Regions from separate parts of the Pseudoalteromonas sp. SG43-1 genome, predicted to be linked through region 1. Evidence: riboswitches for the same ligand, from Rfam matches in the RefSeq annotation. Region 1 holds a riboswitch; the other holds the start of a gene.
What was found. Region 1 has a riboswitch for cyclic di-GMP ahead of H5159_RS05430 (hypothetical protein). Riboswitches for the same ligand answer to the same signal wherever they lie in the genome.
Positions count from the first base shown of each region.

Region 2: it holds a riboswitch for cyclic di-GMP, as region 1 does, so the genes downstream of both, H5159_RS13145 (hypothetical protein) here and H5159_RS05430 (hypothetical protein) in region 1, are expected to answer to the same signal.

Region 1 covers NZ_JACJFD010000004.1:122,374-125,804, forward strand. Annotated here, with positions in the region: gene H5159_RS05425 (PA2169 family four-helix-bundle protein) at 1-361, shown strand, start outside; gene H5159_RS05430 (hypothetical protein) at 408-2,144, opposite strand; cyclic di-GMP riboswitch class I at 2,197-2,280, opposite strand; gene H5159_RS05435 (TonB-dependent siderophore receptor) at 2,473-3,431, opposite strand, start outside.
Region 2 covers NZ_JACJFD010000018.1:30,571-34,001, reverse strand. Annotated here, with positions in the region: gene H5159_RS13150 (S9 family peptidase) at 1-1,212, opposite strand, end outside; gene H5159_RS13145 (hypothetical protein) at 1,350-1,913, opposite strand; cyclic di-GMP riboswitch class I at 2,010-2,098, opposite strand; gene H5159_RS13140 (cytochrome b/b6 domain-containing protein) at 2,187-2,843, opposite strand; gene H5159_RS13135 (AzlC family ABC transporter permease) at 2,951-3,431, shown strand, end outside.

The DNA of each region.
Region 1 (3,431 bases):
AGCGCAGGAAAAAGTTGAAGACCCTGCTATTGGTGCACTTTTTCAGCGTATGATAGATGCCCGAAAAGTGAGTGTTGAGCGCTTGCAGCCATATGCAATTAATGAAAAAGGCGAACGCGAAGATGGCTCATCTTTCGCAGTTGAAGCACGACGTGCGTACACAGCCCTATTGACTACTTTCACCTCACACAACGACAGCACGTATGTAAAAGAGCTTGAAGAGGTAGAAGATAAAACCCTTGAAGAAATTAAAGCAGCAATGGATAAACCGCAACCAGCTGACTGCGAAGCTGCACTGGCTAAAACATTATTAACAATGCAAAGCTGCCATGCAGAAATGAGCCGTATGCAAAAAAATTAAGTCAATTATAATATGGCTTAGTTATTTCAACTAAGCCATATTTAAATTAATTTTCTAAGGTCATAGCTAAAGCTGCATATTGCCTGAACCAAGTGATGTTGCTCACTGCATGCCTCATAATATTATTTGAACGATTTATGATTGAAGGTTCAAACTTAGATAATTCACGCCAATCATATGAGAATGCAATTTGTTCACCTTTACTGCTAATACCTTCTCCGGTTACAAATTGTGGAATAGGACCTGGACCAATGGCAATGCGTTCAACCGCTGTTTTAGCTAAGCAATTCATAATATCTAAGTTGTTAAAATACCCCTCTTCATCAGCTACAACAAATAAGCCAACATCAATATGTCCATGATTAATATCTTCATATTTCTCGTATGATGGACCTCGACGATCCCAATTATAATTCCATGTACACGTGCCATCATCTTGGTACTCTAAATTTTCAGTAAAAAAATCTATAATACCCATTATTTTTGATTTATAAAAATCAGGTCTATCACTCCATTTATCTAAATACAGCATCGCTGTTGCCATTGTCAGGTTATGATTATGGGCTAAAGGATTACTATATAAACCAGAATCACCATAGTTATCGTTATAAAGGTTCACGTAGTAAAAACTTCCTTTAATCGAAGAGTTTTTACTAACGCTATACGAGCTGTCATGGCTGTCTACTATCTTTTGGGCGGCTAATATAGAAATGTCCGCAAAGTTATAATAATCAGATAATTTTTGAGTTTTTATTATATCAACTATACGCATAACACCGTTTAAAATCATACCATCCGTCAAAACAGTTATACTCGAATCAGAGAGTGATCTTTCCCAGCCGGGGGCAATTTCATCTCTTTCATTTAAGAATAATTTAGGTGCCCGCTTATAGCTATTTGTTGCTGAAAATCCATTTGTACTTCTCACCAAATCCGTATCACTAAGCATTTTGTTAGCTAACTCAATAGCCATATCTAAATACTTGAGCTTATTGGTTACATTATAGAAATGCAGATAAGTACGTAACCAATAATACCCATTCCAAGCATATTCATTGCCTGTATTAGACTCATTATTAATCATTGGATTGCCCGGATACTTTGCAAATATCAGTTCAGCTAAACTTGAAACATTATCTACATCAGAAACTTTAGGGTTAGGAACGTCTAAACCGCTTATTAAATCAGCAGATGTAATGTTATGTAATTCAAAGAATGAGTCCTGGTTTGCGGAGATAAGTTGCGGCTCCCCTCTGTCACTTATGCCAAAATTACGGCTATTTTCAATGTTATTCAGGTCTATTAAGCCTAGTCCCTGAAGAGCTCCCTCAGAAAATTTATTTGACCTCCTAAATAACCAATTAAATGATACATCAGTAGGAACAATAAAGTCTTTTTTAACTGAAACACTTTTTAATCCGTCTGAAGCTATTAGCTCTCCATTTTTTACTGTAACTTCTAAAAAACGTGTTTGATAAAAGTTTAACTTATTCCAGACGCCGGGGTATTTGTCTCCAAATTTCATTTGTATACTTGACTGATTAAATAGTAAAAATTCTTTTGTATTTGAGTTAGAAAGTAAATAGGTTTTCTTGGAAGGGTCATTGGGTGTTTCCCCAAGCCACACTACAATTTTGAATGGACCGGTGGGCTGCCAAACATCAAAGCTAGCAAAGCTATTGACGCCGTTAAACTTTATAGCGGTATCAGCAAAAACAGTTTTAATACTAAACGAAAATATTAGTAAAAGGGTAAGTATTAATTTGATCTTCATCATACTCATACGATCTCCAAGTGAGATGGCATGACGCTTTACTGCACACAATATATATGTATGAGGCGGTCCCGCTATCATAGGCTGAGCCCTTAGACCGGAGACTTTGCGTCTTCACCTTTCAGTGAATTTGCCGAAATTAATGTTAATAAACTTATCCGATATGTTTAAAAAACAATCAGAACAAGTGAAATTCTAACCCTTTAGTACTTAATGTCAACTAAAGAAAACCATAAATCATTAGTAAAAAGCAATTCACTTCTATATTAGTAAGTTACAAAACCAAAAAAAGGGCCTTACGGCCCTTTGAGTTAAATAACAAAAGGGAGGTTATTAATTAAAAACGGTATTCTGCACCTACGTAGTAGTAAGCACCGTTAAATCCAAATGGAGCCGAACGACGTGAGTAGTCAAACACACCTGAGCTACTTATTACTGTGTTGCCACTAGCATCCACAATAGTACCTGAGCGAGAGTTACCTATTTCATTTTTATCTGGGTAAACATCGAACAAGTTATTTGCACCAATATTTACTGATAAATCTTCAGTAACGAAGTAGTTAACTTTAACGTCAGTTAAAATTTCTGCACCATACGTTTGACGACCGCCATCTTCTACTGTGTATTCACCAAAACGATTAAGTGACAGGTTAACAGTCCAATCATCACGTTGATAAAGCGCACTTAAGTTAATACGGTCCTCTGGTTGCCACTCTTCTATAATAGAGATGTCTTCAGCTGAGAATATATCTTCTACTTTTACTGTCTCAAGGCTTGAGCCAGCAGGAGAGAACAACGATACAACATCTGTTTTGGTAAAGTTAGCTGCAAGTGTAAAATCAAGCGTGCCGCCTAAACCTTCAGTGTTCCACGTTGCTACAAAATCAACACCACGAGTTTCTGTATCAGCACCATTTAAGAAAAACTGCCCTACGCCAGCACCTGCACTATTTAGTGCTGCATCAAGGCTTGTAGATAACCCTTTACCTAAGCGATCACTAATTACAATACGGTCGTCAATATCAATCGAGTAGTAATCAACGGTTACATTAATATTATCGGTAACGTTATACACAATACCTAAACTACGGTTTTGTGATTTTTCTTCTTTAAGTTTTGGAATACCTAAACTTTGCGCAAGTGTTGAATCATTTCTAAATGTACCAACTTCTTCTGCAACTAAATTCCCATTAGTATCAACAACAAATTGTGTGCTTACGTTATTAAAGTAAAGCTGCTGCATTGAAGGCGCTCTAAATCCTGAGCTTAATGCACCACGTAATGAAATATCGTCGG
Region 2 (3,431 bases), on a different contig from region 1:
ATCAACATCATATAAAGAGCCTGGTGTTGTTAAACTTGAGTAATAAATACGCGCAGTGCGTGTGTCTGGCTCTGGGTTCATTGCTATTGCAGCATAATAACAAGGATCGGCAAACTCAAGTGCCATACGATCCCCTTGCCTATTAACAACTACAAATCGAGCTTGCCCTTGCTCGCGTTCACTCAATACTAAAAAGTTATTAAATAACTCTACACCTTCAAGCAGTACATTTTCTCTGTGAGCTGTATGTTCAACCCATTGTGTTTTATCAGCAATTGTTTCGTTTGTTGCCGTCATTAATCTAAAGTTTTTAGCTTGCCAGTTAGTCACAATATAAAATGTGTCACCTAGCTTATCTACGTCAAACTCGTGGCCATCTTCACGCGGCATTAATGCTTTAAATTCGCCAGTGGGCTTATTAGCATCAAGCACCCATGTATCATTGGTCTCTGTCGATGCTAAATCAATAATAATTAAGCTTTCATCGCGGCTTTTACCAAGTCCCATAAAAAAGCTGCTGTCTTGCTCTTCGTAGACCATTACGTCTTGGCTTTGCTCGCTGCCAAGCTCATGCCTAAATACTTGGTATCCTAATAGCGTTTTTAAATCTTTTTTTACATAAAAAACAGTTTTATTGTCGTTAGCCCAAACAACTTGTCCTTCTGTATTTTCAAGTACATCAGGTAGCATTTCACCGGTCGCTAAGCTTTTAAAGCGAACATTATAAATACGACGACCTTCAGTATCTTCAGAGTAAGCCATAAGCTGCTCGCATGGACTTAGTGCGACTTCGCCCAGCTCAAAAAACTCAAATCCTTCAGCTAAGACATTCACATCGAGTAAAAGCTCTTTATTATCGGCCTTTATGCTCGTACTTCTATAATGACGCGAGTATTCATCATCACCACGAACTTCTGAGTGATACCAGTATTTCCCGTCTTTAACGGGTACCGAATTATCATCTTTTACAATGCGTGCTTTTAACTCTTCAAAAAGTGTATTTTGTAGTGGCTTCATAGCAGCTAACTGTTCATCGCAGTACGCATTTTCAGCATGTAAATGCGCAAGTACTTGCTCATCCTGGCGATCGTCATCACGCATCCAATAGTAATTATCGGTACGTATCTTATTATGAGTACTTAATGTATGGGCTTGCTGTTTAGCAATCGGGAAATTAGGTAATAAACTTAAAGAGTAGACAGGACGAGACACAACAAAACCAATTAAAAAAATAATGTGATTTGCAGTTTATCATAAAAATAAAAAAGCCCATCCAATAGTTGGATGGGCTAAAACGGTAAACGCTTCATTACTAAAACCGCTATACCTTTGGGAAGATAATTTAAGCTTTATATTTGCTGCCAAGCCATAGCCCAGCTTTGCCCTACACCGGGCTCGAACATAGACTTATTATCGTCATTCGTGCGGCAAAACTCATTAAATGGCCAAGGCCTGCATTGATATACATGCCCAGTTTTTGGCTGCAATACCTTTGTACCCGCATTATAGTTTTCACAATTTTCAGGGTACACGTAATCATAAGTATCAAGGTTCTTAACAACACGCTCATCGCATTTTGCAATACAATGAAAGTCGACGTGTGCTTTACATATACCACTGCTTTGCAAAGCAAAAATTTCATTATTTCTATAGGCTACAATTAAACCCTGTTCGGTCATTTTACCTGCGCTAACCAGAGGAACATGCACATTAATATGCTCGGCAACTAAACGTGGCCATGCGTGGGGCTCACCTTGCTCAAGCGAGGTGATCTTGTAATCAAATGATAAACTAACCAGCTCTCCTTGCATGTCGTAAAAGGTTACACTCACCACATCACCAATAAATAATTGGGTATGATGATTTAAGCAACCTATTGTTGACCACTTTCCACAGGCCAACGACGTATGCATAAACACGGCAACACCTTAAGAGTTACAAAATCTTATCCATACACTATGGATACACAAAAAATACACTGAGGGCAAGTGATACATAACAACACGTTATGCAGTAGTCCCGCTACCATAGCTTTATAAAAAGCCTTAGACCGGAAACTTTGCGCCCTAATCTTTCGATTAGTTTGCCAGCAATGCGGCGATTATAATTCGGCCCCGCATAACAATCAAACAAAAGAATGTAACCAAAAACAAAAACCAACCCTTTAAGGTTGGTTTAATATATTTTTAACTAAATAAATAAGTTAAAGGTTCTTTCGCCCACGTAAATATCAGCAACACCAATAAAGATATAAATATTAGCCACGCTGGCCAAGACGCTTTTGTTACTTTAACCTCAGAGTCATCTGCTTTTAACTCTTTTGAGCCTGTGATCATCGCCTTAACTAGCGGCTTACCTTTTATTCTATAAACAATAATAGCTAATACATGTAAGCCAATAGCATAAAGTAAAATGTCAAAATTCAGCTCATGTAGCCAATTGGCAAAATCAATCGTATCGCTAGACACATATTGAGCAAGCGGCCCGTCAGTTAAAATACCATCACTGCTCATTAAGCCACTTGCAAGTTGCGTTATGATCAATATAAAAAACACTATCACCATACAGCTACCGGGTGCTGAATGGCCTAACGATTCGCTTGGTGTTTTTAGCGCCTTTAAAATAGCTCTAGGAGAATGCAGTAACCCACTTAATCTCGCGGTTTTACTACCAATAACACCCCAAATTAAACGTGTTACTATAAGTGCTAAAGTAAAAAAGCCAGCAACAAAATGAAGCTCAATCATGCCCTCTTCAATACTAAAATAAAGCACTGCAATACTTACAACCAAAAACCAATGAAAGCATCTAATAAACCCATCCCACACTTTTAACGTCGTCATTGTGCCTATCCTTAAAAAAACAGTATTATTTAATTTGTTAACTACTTTAACATCATAATATTAAGGTATCCTTATGAGCCATTCTACAAGCCGTGAGAGTAAATATCATGCAACCAGTTAAAAAAGCTATTTTAAAAGGCTTTTTAGATATGCTACCACTGTGTTTAGCGGTTATTCCTTGGGGTATTTTATGTGGCTCTTTAGCGATTCAAAATGGCTTTAGTGCATTAGAAACCCAAGCAATGTCGTTATTAGTATTTGCAGGCTCTGCACAGCTTGTTGCAATTGAACTTATAGCGGGCAACACACCATTGCTTACAATTTTATTCACAACATTTATTATTAGCTCTCGACATTTTTTATACGGTTTAGCCGTGCGTCATAAGGTGATTGATCAACCTATGCGTTGGCGCTTACCAGTAAGTTTTGTTTTAACCGACGAGCTGTTTGCGTTTTCTCATCATCGAAGAGCATATAGAACAAAAACACGCTTAATATACGCATTAAGCGCTGGTTTTAGCTTTTATATTGCATGGAATATTTGGACGTTAATTGGCATTGTAGCGGGCACAATGCTGCCCGACCTAA